3 regions of the Nonomuraea sp. NPDC049649 genome follow, and region 2 is predicted to be linked to each of the others. Evidence: riboswitches for the same ligand, from Rfam matches in the RefSeq annotation. Region 2 holds a riboswitch; each other region holds the start of a gene.
What was found. A riboswitch is a leader RNA that binds a small molecule or an ion and turns the genes downstream of it on or off. The one in region 2 is predicted to bind cyclic di-AMP.

Region 1 (3,263 bases), on a different contig from region 2:
CGGGGAAGACCTTGAGCTCCGCGCCCGGGATCGCCGCCGCGGTGGCCTGGCCGCCGGAGAGCGGGATGAGCGGGTCGTCGGCGCCGTGCACGACCAGCGCGGGGACGTTGAGCCGGGTGAGCGCCTCGGTCCGGTCGGGCGAGGCCATGATGGCGGCGAGCTGCCGGGCCACGCCCGCCGGGTCGTGGCAGCGGTCGTACGCCTGCCCTGCCAGCCGCTCGATGTGCTCGCGGTCGAGCTCGTAGCCCGGGGAGCCGATCACCGACGAGGTCACCACCGCCTGCTTGACGGCTTCCTCCCGGGTGCTCACCGGCTTGGCGAAGAGGGCCTCGCGGGCGGCCTCGGTCGGCGGCGCCACGCCGAGGTCGGGGGTGGACATGATCGAGGTGAGGGTGAGCACGCGATCGGGGTGCTGGATGGCGAGCGTCTGGGCGATCATGCCGCCCATCGAGGCGCCCATCACGTGCGCGGCCTGCCAGCCGAGCGCGTCCATCAGCCCGGCCGTGTCCTCGGCCATGTCCTTCAGGAGGTAGGGCGCGGGCCCGCCGGGAGTGGGGGCGCCCGCGTCGTGGAGATGGGTCGACAGGCCCGCGTCGCGGTTGTCGAACCTGACGACGTGGTGCCCCTGCTCCGCGAGCTGTGCGCAGAGCCGGTCGTCCCAGTGGATGAGCTGGGCGCCCAGCCCCATGATCAGAAGGAGCGGGCGCCCGCCGGGAGAGCCGAAGCTCTCGTACGCGATGTCGATGCCGTTGGCCGATGCGATCGAGGTCACGGCCCTAGAATGTCATTCGGATCGGGCCGCCGCAAAGATCAGCGGCGCACCAGCCTGCGGATGCGCTCGCGGCCCAGCACCAGACCGCCGCCGAGCAGCGCCACTCCGCCGACCACGGCGGCGCCCGTCAGGCCGCTCCGCTCGGTGCCGGTGGCGGCGGCCTCGGTGGTCTCGGCGGGCTTCCGCTCGGCCACGGGCTGGGTGTGGGCGAAGCCGGCCTTCACCGGAGAGACCCGCACCGGGCCGGGCTTCCCGCCCTGGGCGAGGGACTTCTCGTCCTTCGCCTTCTTCTTCTCCTCGGCCTTCTCCTCGGCCTCGTCCTCCGCCAGGACGGTCGGGGGCGGGGTCGCGGGGTTGCGGTCCATGCGCTTGTACGCGCCGGTGGAGAAGGCGACCGGGTGGTTCTTCAGGCCCAGGCCGTCACCCCACTTGGTGATGACGTACTCGACCTTGATGTGGCCCTTGCCGCCGTTGCCGTCCACCATGAGCGTGCGCGGGTTGAACTTGCCGCCGGTCAGGTCGGCGAAGGTCTTGGCGTCCAAGTCGAGCATGATGCCCCGGTTGGAGGGGTTGCCCGGACCGCGGTCACCGACGAAGAACGGCGCCTTCTTGCCGTTGTAGATGACGTATCCCTCGGTCAGCAGCGGCCAGCTGGGGCTGGCGGCCATGCCCTTCTGCATGGGCTTCCCGCTGGCGGGCAGGCCCGTGTCGCCGGCGCGGCCGGAGCCGTCGTCCCAGAAATACGAGGCCGTGGTCTTGCCCTTGAGCAGGACCTTCTGGGTGGTCGTGGCCTTGGCGGTCTTCTTGGCGGAGTCGTCACCGGTGTCGGCGAGAACCGTGGCGCCGGAGCCGAGCGCGAGCGTGCCGGCGGTGGCGGCGAGCAGGGCGAAAGAACGCATGCTGAAGCGAGCAGACATGGAAAACAGAAGTCCTTCGTGAGGGAACAGGAAAGACAGCGCTCGTCAGAGGGCGTAGCCGGGCTCAGGCCATGCGGACGCTACGCGCGGAGCGCGATCAGATATGAGGAAGAATGTCGCCGCTCAGCCGGCGGTCGATGAGATCCCGCGGTGGGGGGAAGAACTGCGGTGATACATCAAAGAAACTGTCCTCTCCATCTCGCCTACCGGGTTAGCTGACGGGTTCGGACGTGGAGATGCCCTACCGGCCGCCTGGGCCGGATTCACCCCAGATGAGATGGGTCCCCGGTTCCCGCGCGGTGCGGGATTCGGCGCCGGGCAGTCGCCTCTTCCTGGTGAAGAGCCGAGCTCACTGCCCGGTTGATGCGGCCCAATCTAGCGAGCAAACCGGACATACGCAAAGGTATCCCCATGATTCGGGCGAAGATCTACCTAGAAAAAGGGGGTACGGCATGCCGTACCCCCTCGAACACCCAGCGTCAGCCGCCGCTCTTGCGCCTGAAAGATCGCTTGCCGGCGACCGGACCATGCTTTCCGTGGATCTTGGAATGGCCGGCTTCCCTGCCACCCCCGCCGGATCCGGCCTGCTGACCGCGCTTGCGCTCCAGCGCCTCACGGAACTTGCGCTTCATCTCGTCCTCGGGAGTCTCGCCGACTTCCGACTCCGGGGTTTCCGCCATGAGGACCTCCTGTGTGCGTACGAGGCCAGCTTGGCACGGCGGCCATGACAGCGCATAACCGGAAACCGTCATGGACGACTTGGTATTGCCTTGACCTGATCGAGGAAACACCAAGTGACATGCAGCTTCTCCCCCCGGAGCGGCGGCGGGTGAGTCCGCTCGGATTCCTCGGCCGGGACCTCGCGATCGACCTCGGCGCCGCCACCACGCAGATCTACGCCCGCGGCGCCGGCATCGTGCTCAACGAACCCTCGGCCGCCTTCCTCACCGACCCCGGCCCCTCCCTCGCCGCCTCCCACCGCAACGGCCAGGACACCCTCTACGGCGCCTCCGCGTACGTGGCCCAGCAGGACGTCGTCTTCGGCTCCCCACCCCCGGGCGTGCTCGGCTCCCCCGGCGGCGGCGTCCTCTTCGGCGCGGAAGCCGTACGGCAAGGCGACGGAGTCCCCCGCTGGCCGGTGCGCGAGGGCGGCGAGCTCGCCGGACGGCTGGTCAAGCACTTCCTGACCAAGGTGCACGGCCACCCCTTCGCCCGGCCCCGGCTGGTGATGGCGCTCCCCGGCGCCGGATCGCCGGTCCTGCGCGAGGCCGCCAAGAGCCTCGCCTACCGCGCGGACGCCAGGCGCGTGTACTTCGTCGACCACGCCGTCGCCGTGGCCCTCGGCGCGGGCCTGGCCGTCACCGAGCCCGCCGGGCGCATGGTGGTCGACATCGGCCCCCGCGTGACCAGGATCGCCATCCTCGCCTGCGGCGCCGTCATCGCCTCCCGGACCGTCCACACCGGCGGCGACGCCGTGAACGCCGCCATCGCCGCCCTGGTCGCCCGCGAACACGGCCTGCTGGTCGGCCCGGCCGAGGCGGAGGCGGCCAAACTCCGCGCCGGCTCATCCTGGA
Region 2 (3,263 bases):
CTCGTAGAACATCCGGGCCACGCCCGCCGACCCCGAGCAGAAGCCGAGGTAGTGCAGCCGCCGGGCCTGCGGCACGTGGTGCGGGACGAGCGCGCAGCGCCCGGCCACGACGCTGAGCTCGCGGACGAACCCGGCTCCCCGCCGCGCCGCGTCCAGGAAGGACTCCTCCCCCGTCACCCCGTACAGGCGGGCGAGCAGGAAGGCGGTGCCCGCGGTGCCGGCCAGGAATCCCGGGGTGACCGCGTCCAGCGGCAGCCCGGCGCAGTCGCCGAACCGGTGGCCCGGCACGGGCAGCGCGGCGATGCGCCGCCCCGCCTCGACGGCCGTCTCCTCGTAGGCGGGCGCGCCGAAGTGGGCGGCGGCGCGCAGCAGGCCGAGGACGATGCCGCCGTCGCCGCGCTGGGCCGGGTCGCGGGACCAGCCGCCGTTCTCGCGCCACCTGCCGACCAGGAGGTCGGCGATGGCCGCGGCCTCCACCTCGAAGGCGTCGTCGCCGAGCGCCCACCCGGCCTCCAGGAGCGCGACCATCGTGCCGGTCAGCCCGTGGTACAGGGTGAGGTCGCGCTGCTCGCGCCAGGTGGCGGCGAGCCGGCGGGCGCCGGCGCGGGCGTCCTCCAGGTACGCCTGGTGGCCGGTGGCGGCCGCCAGTTCCAGGAAGAACAGGACGATGCCGGCCGCCCCGGCGTAGAGCGACGACGGCTCCGGGGTGAGCGCCGAGCCGCCGTGCGGGTCGGGATTGGCCAGCCACCGCCTGCCGTGGTCGTCGTCCACGGCGGCCGAGCGGATCCACCTCCCCGCCCTGATGGCCGCGCTCAGCGGGGATTCGGCTCGGGCACGCTGGGGGCGGATCTCGTCCAGGCTCACCGGCCGATTATCCCACACAGTTGGTAGGAATTTGAGGATTACCAGCCGTCGATGTGGAGGACCTGGTCGAGCGGGACCCGGGCGGCGGGCTTGAAGGTGTCACCGGTGTAGTAGGCCGTGGGGATGAGGACGCCCTGGCGCACGTGCGCGGGCAGGCCCAGCAGCTCGGCGATCTCTGCCTCGTACGCCAGATGGAGGGTCGTCCACGCGGTGCCGAGGCCGCGCGCCCGCGCCGCGAGCATGTAACTCCACGCGGCCGGGAGCAGCGACCCCCACAGGCTCGCCTGGCTGCCCTCCGGGAGCCGGCCGCCGGGCACCTCGATGCACGGGATGACCAGCACCGGCACCTCCCCCAGGTGCTCGCCGAGGTAGGCGGAGCTCTCCGAGATGCGCCGCTGCGCCGCCGCGCGGGCGGGGTCGTCCTTGAAGAGCTGCTCGGGGGGCGTCCCGGAGGCGTGGTAGGCGCGTACGGAACGCCCGTAGTACTCGCCGATCCGGGCGCGCAGGCCGGGGTCGATCACCACGATCCAGTGCCAGCCCTGGCGGTTGGCCCCGCTCGGCGCCTGCAAGGCGATCTCCAGGCACTCGCGCACCAGCTCCATCGGCACGGGACGGGTCAGGTCGAGGCGCTTGCGGACGCTGCGGGTGGTGGTAAGCAGCTCGTCGGGACTCAGCGGCAGGGTCGTCATGGACCCATGCTGTCAGCCGGACACCGGCGCGGCGTGTCGCGGGGGCCCGCTTGACAAATTTTACTTATGCCGGGAAAACCCCTGCTGACCTGCGGTTTTGACCTTACTCGGACGCCGCGGGACAGGGCCTGGAGGTTTGTCATACTTGCTTTATTTTTGTCGTTATATGTACGTTCTGGGGTGTTCGCGGTGGCTGATGCCTCAACCCTGAGTCGCCGCATCGATTGACCGGACCGTGCGCTGTCCTGACGGCGTCCCCCTCGCGTCAGGACAGCGCACGGCCGCCGAATCCGCGTCTCGCGGAGCCGGGGACCCACCTCTCTGGGGCGAATCGGACGTACGCGTCCGTAGGGGACTTCCAACCCCGAACCCGTCAGCTAACCCGGTAGGCGGCATGGAAGCAAGGAGTCATCCCTCATGCCCAAGCCTTGGCTTGACGCTGTCCTGACGTACCGTCCCGGCAACCGTCTCAAGGTCGCGCTCGCGGGCGCGCTGCTGGCGGGGACCACCGCCGTCGCCGGCGTGACCGGCACCGCCATCGCCGCCACCGCCACCCCCGCCGACCCCAACCCGGCCGCCGCCCAGCAGCAGGCCACCCTCACATACGGGCAGGACGTCTCGAACTACCAGCCCAACCACGACTGGGTCTCCAGCCCGGCCGAGTTCGGCATCATCAAGGCGACCGAGGGCCTCACCTTCCGCGACCACACCTTCGCCCGCCACTGGGCCGAGCTGGACAAGAAGGGCATCGTCCGGGGCGCCTACCACTACGGGCACCCGCGCAACAACCCGATCGCCGAGGCGGAGCACTTCCTGTCGGTGGTCAACTCCCAGCCCGCCAAGCCCGGCGACCTGCTGGTCCTCGACCTGGAGACCACCAACGGCCGCTCCGTCGCCGAGGTGAACGCCTGGGCCAAGGCCTGGCTGGCGCACGTCGAGTCCAAGACCGGGGTCAAGCCGATCTTCTACAGCGGCTGGCACTTCGCCGACACCTACGGCGCCGGGCTGTCGGAGTACCCGCTCTGGGTGGCCCACTACAGCAAGCCCGCGGGCCAGGTCACCCCGCCGGCCGACTGGACGTCGTGGGCCATCCACCAGTACACCGAGAACCCCATCGACCAGAACGTCTCGCCCCTGACGCCGGACCAGCTCCGCGCCCTGGGCCGCCCGGCCTGACCCGGCGCACGTGGCGCCTCCCTTTTTCGGGGGGCGCCACTTCTCCGTTCTCAGCCGGCCTCGTCCTTGGTCTTGTGCACCGTGCCGTCGGCGTGCTCGGGCGGGCCGTACACCGTGTAGAGGACGAGCGGGCCGGCGCCGGTGTTGACGAAGTTGTGCCGGGTGCCGGCCGGGACGGCGACCAGGTCGCCCGCCCGCACCGGGCGGACCTCGCCGCCGACGCGGGCCTCGCCGGTGCCGGAGACGAAGTGGAGGAGCTGGTCGGTGCCCTCGTGCACCTCGTCGCCGATCTCACCGCCCTCGGGGATGGTCATGGTGACGAGCTGGGTCCGCGTCCCGGTCCATAAGACCCGGCGGAAGTCGGTGCTCTCCTCGGCGACGGTGGCGATCGCGAAATGGTGCACGTCTGGCTCCCGTATCTCACGGTTCATACCGGCTTATGACTCTTGCCTGGGCAAAAGCCGCCATAAACCAAGTTTCCGGGACCGGGACGGGCCACGACAGGGCTGAAGGTCCTTTTCCCGGGGTCCTTCT
Region 3 (3,263 bases), on a different contig from region 2:
GGACAGCCCGCCCAGCACCCGCAGCGTCAGCGCCACCCGGGCCTCGGCCGGCAGCACCGGATGGCACGCGGTGAACACCAGCCGCAGCAGGTCGTCCTCGATCTCCCCGGCCTCCGGCGGCTCGTCGTCCTCCAGGCGGTCTTCGAGGTCGCGGCCCAGCTCGGCGAGCTTGCGCTCGTACGTTCTGTTGCGGCGGATCAGGTCGACGGCGCGGCGCTTGGCCACGGTCATCAGCCAGGCGCCCGGGTTGCGCGGCACGCCCTCGCGGGGCCACTGCTCCAGCGCCGCGACCAGCGCGTCCTGCGCCAGCTCCTCGGCCAGGCCGACGTCGCGCACGATGCCGGAGAGCCCGGCGATGAGCCGCGCCGCCTCGATGCGCCAGACGGCCTCGACGGCCCGGTGGGTGTCCGAAGCTGTCACCCGGCCATGCAAACAGCCCGACGGGCGGGCCGCAACCTCCGTTCCGCGCCAGACGGAGGTCGCGGCCCCGCCCGTCAGGAGTCCGGACGCTCGGCTTCCAGGCCCTCCCGCACCGCCCGGTCGCGCCGGGCGGTCTCCGGGGTCATGGAGGTCTCCGGCATGTCGGCCGCGTCGAAGACCTCCCAGACCTCCAGGCCGACGCCCTCCTCGCCTTCCGGTACGGGGACGCGCAGGGCCCATTCGATGGCCTCCTCGCGGGATTTGACCTGGATGAGCCAGAAGCCGGCGATGATCTCCTTGGTCTCGGCGAAGGGCCCGTCGATGACCTTGGGCTTGCCCTTGCCGTAGGCGATGCGGGCGGCGCGGGAGCTGGGGTGCAGCCCTTCGGCGGCCAGCAGGACGCCGGCCCTGGCCAGCGACTCGTTGTAGGCGATCATGTCGTCGACGAGTTCCTGGCTCGGCATGACGCCCGCCTCGGTCTCGGCGCTGCCCTTACCGATGATCATGAATTTCACGGTGGTTCTCCTCGAATCCCGGTCTCGCCTGAGCGTCGGGCGAGCGGTGCCCGGATCGACACCTCACGGGATTCTTCCGGAGAACTCAGGCGGCGTACTCGGGGTAGCCGTAACCCACGACCTGCCACTTGGGACGGATCCGCTCCTCGACCTTCCCGCGGCCGGTGTTGCCCTCGATCGTGGTGATCGTCCCGTTGTTGTTGTCCTTGACCACGAAGCCGACGTGCTGGATGGCTCCGATGCTGTTGCTGCCGTTCCAGGCGAAGAAGACGACGGCGCCCGGCCTGGGCTCGGTGCCCCAGCGGTTGTTGTCCCTGAACCACTGGGCGTGCGTCACCGTGTAGGCGTCCGAGCCGACCTGCGAGCCGGCGCCGAGTTGCTCGCCGACCCAGGAGACGAACATCGCGCACCAGGGGGCGTTCAGGTAGGCGCTGGGGTGGCCGCCGTCGCGGGCGACGGTCTCCAGGGCGCGCTGCGAGCCGGCATACCAGTGCTGGAACTTGGTGCCGCCGCCCTGGGCGTTCTCCGTGATGCCGATCTGCGCCCTGGCCAGGGCGAGCACGTCGGAGGCGGTGGCGGTGATCTTCTTCTCGGAGTCCTGCGCCGCGGCCTGGACCCGGTCGCTGCCGGGGTCGGCGTGGGCGGGGAGGGCGACGCCCAGAGTGCAGGCGGCGAGGGCGGCGGCGAGGGCGGCGCGGAGCCGGCTGGGTTTGGGGGAAGGGGAAAGACGGTGCCTGACCATCGAGGGGAGATACTCCTTGCTTCCATGCCGCTTACCGGGTTAGCTGACGGGTTCGGGCGTGGAAGCTGCCCTACGGCGCGCTAGGCGCCGATTCACCCCGAGGGAAGTGGGTCCCCGGTTCCGCGCAGGGCGGATTCAGCGGTCGCAGGGCGGTCCTGCGAGGCGACGATCTACTCGGACATGAACGGACAAACCGGACGTTCGTCGCGAATGCCGAGTAAGGTAACGTATCCGGCAAGAGACGGCAAGCGCCCTAAAGCCGCAGCTAGCGGAGCTGCGCCCGCGCTTCGGCCAGAAGCCGCATCATGGCAAGGCTTTCGTCAAGCGGCATGACTTCGCTCTCGGTGCGGCCCCGCGCAAGACAGTCGCGGACCTCCCGGAGCTCTCCGGCGTACCCGTTCTCCGCCGGATCCCCGAGCACGTGCTCCTCCGGCTCCATCCCCGGCCTGCTGAGCACGACCCGCCGCGGAGCCCAGAACGGAGCGTCGATGTCGGCCCGCATCCCGGTGCCGACCACACTGGCGTCGTTGGCATATCCTGCGAGCAGCGAGCACTCCACCAGCGCCCGCGCGCCGCCCGGGTATCTCATCAGCCCGCCCGCCTCGGCGTCCACGCCGCTCGGTGCCAGCGAGCCGGTGAAACTCATGCTCTCGGGCTGCCCGAGGAACAGCTGGGCCAGCCCCATGGGGTAGATTCCCAGGTCGAGCAGGGCGCCGCCGCCCAGCTCGGGCGCCCAGAGCCGGTGCGCCGGATCGTACGGATGCGCGAAGCCGAACGCGGCCCGCACCGAGCGGATCTCCCCGAACCGCTCATCGGCGGCCAGCATGCGGATCAGCGGGCTGAACCGCGTCCACATCGCTTCCATCAGGAAGACCCCGGCCTCGCGGGCCAGCCGGACCATCCGTTCGGCGTCGGCCACGGTGGCGGCGAGCGGCTTCTCGCAGAGCACCGCCTTGCCCGCCGCGATGGCCGCCTCGGCCACCTCGAGGTGCTGCGCGTGCGGGGTGGCGACGTAGACGGCGTCCACCGCCGGGTCGGCGCAGAGCTCGGCGTAGGAGCCGTGGGCGGAGCCGGCGCCGAGCGTCGCGGCCAGCGCCTTGGCCCGGCCCAGGTCGCGGGAGCCGACCGCGGCCACCCGCATCCCCGGTTCGGCGGCGATCACCGCGCCCACCGTCCGGGCGATGCCGCCGGTCGCCGCGATGCCCCAGGCTAAGTCACGCACGCGGAAGATCGTACAGACTCATCCGCGAAAGCGATATATGTGCCAATTACCCCAGCTCGTCGGGGTCGGCGCCGAGGCGGCGGTTGGCGTTCATCGCCCCGATCGCGGCCATGTCCTCGTGGTCCAGGATGAAGTCGAACACGTTGATGTTCTCCCTGATCCGCGACGGGGTCACCGACTTCGGGATGACCACGTTGCCGATCTGGATGTGCCAGCGCAGCACGATCTGCGCGGGCGTGCGGCCGTGCTTCTCCGCCAGCACCGCGAGCGCCGGATCGTCCAGCAGGCCCTTGCCGGAGCCGAGCGGGCTCCACGCCTCGGTGAGGATCCCGTTCTTGTCGTGGAACTCGCGCAGCTCGTGCTG

Region 1: it holds a riboswitch for cyclic di-AMP, as region 2 does, so the genes downstream of both, AB0J42_RS01510 (hypothetical protein) here and AB0J42_RS04370 (GH25 family lysozyme) in region 2, are expected to answer to the same signal.
Region 3: it holds a riboswitch for cyclic di-AMP, as region 2 does, so the genes downstream of both, AB0J42_RS21030 (CHAP domain-containing protein) here and AB0J42_RS04370 (GH25 family lysozyme) in region 2, are expected to answer to the same signal.

Annotation. Positions count from the first base shown of each region.
Region 1 is NZ_JBFAOH010000001.1:314,079-317,341, forward strand. It holds gene AB0J42_RS01505 (alpha/beta hydrolase) at 1-772, opposite strand, end outside; gene AB0J42_RS01510 (hypothetical protein) at 811-1,671, opposite strand; cyclic di-AMP (ydaO/yuaA leader) riboswitch at 1,875-2,013, opposite strand; gene AB0J42_RS01515 (DUF5302 domain-containing protein) at 2,169-2,369, opposite strand; gene AB0J42_RS01520 (rod shape-determining protein) at 2,489-3,263, shown strand, end outside.
Region 2 is NZ_JBFAOH010000002.1:241,679-244,941, forward strand. It holds gene AB0J42_RS04360 (lanthionine synthetase LanC family protein) at 1-864, opposite strand, end outside; gene AB0J42_RS04365 (nitroreductase family protein) at 903-1,553, opposite strand; cyclic di-AMP (ydaO/yuaA leader) riboswitch at 1,826-1,960, shown strand; gene AB0J42_RS04370 (GH25 family lysozyme) at 1,971-2,729, shown strand; gene AB0J42_RS04375 (cupin domain-containing protein) at 2,780-3,133, opposite strand.
Region 3 is NZ_JBFAOH010000016.1:28,924-32,186, forward strand. It holds gene AB0J42_RS21020 (RNA polymerase sigma factor) at 1-420, opposite strand, end outside; gene AB0J42_RS21025 (YciI family protein) at 495-926, opposite strand; gene AB0J42_RS21030 (CHAP domain-containing protein) at 1,021-1,677, opposite strand; cyclic di-AMP (ydaO/yuaA leader) riboswitch at 1,691-1,828, opposite strand; gene AB0J42_RS21035 (Gfo/Idh/MocA family oxidoreductase) at 1,943-2,899, opposite strand; gene AB0J42_RS21040 (aldo/keto reductase) at 2,946-3,263, opposite strand, start outside.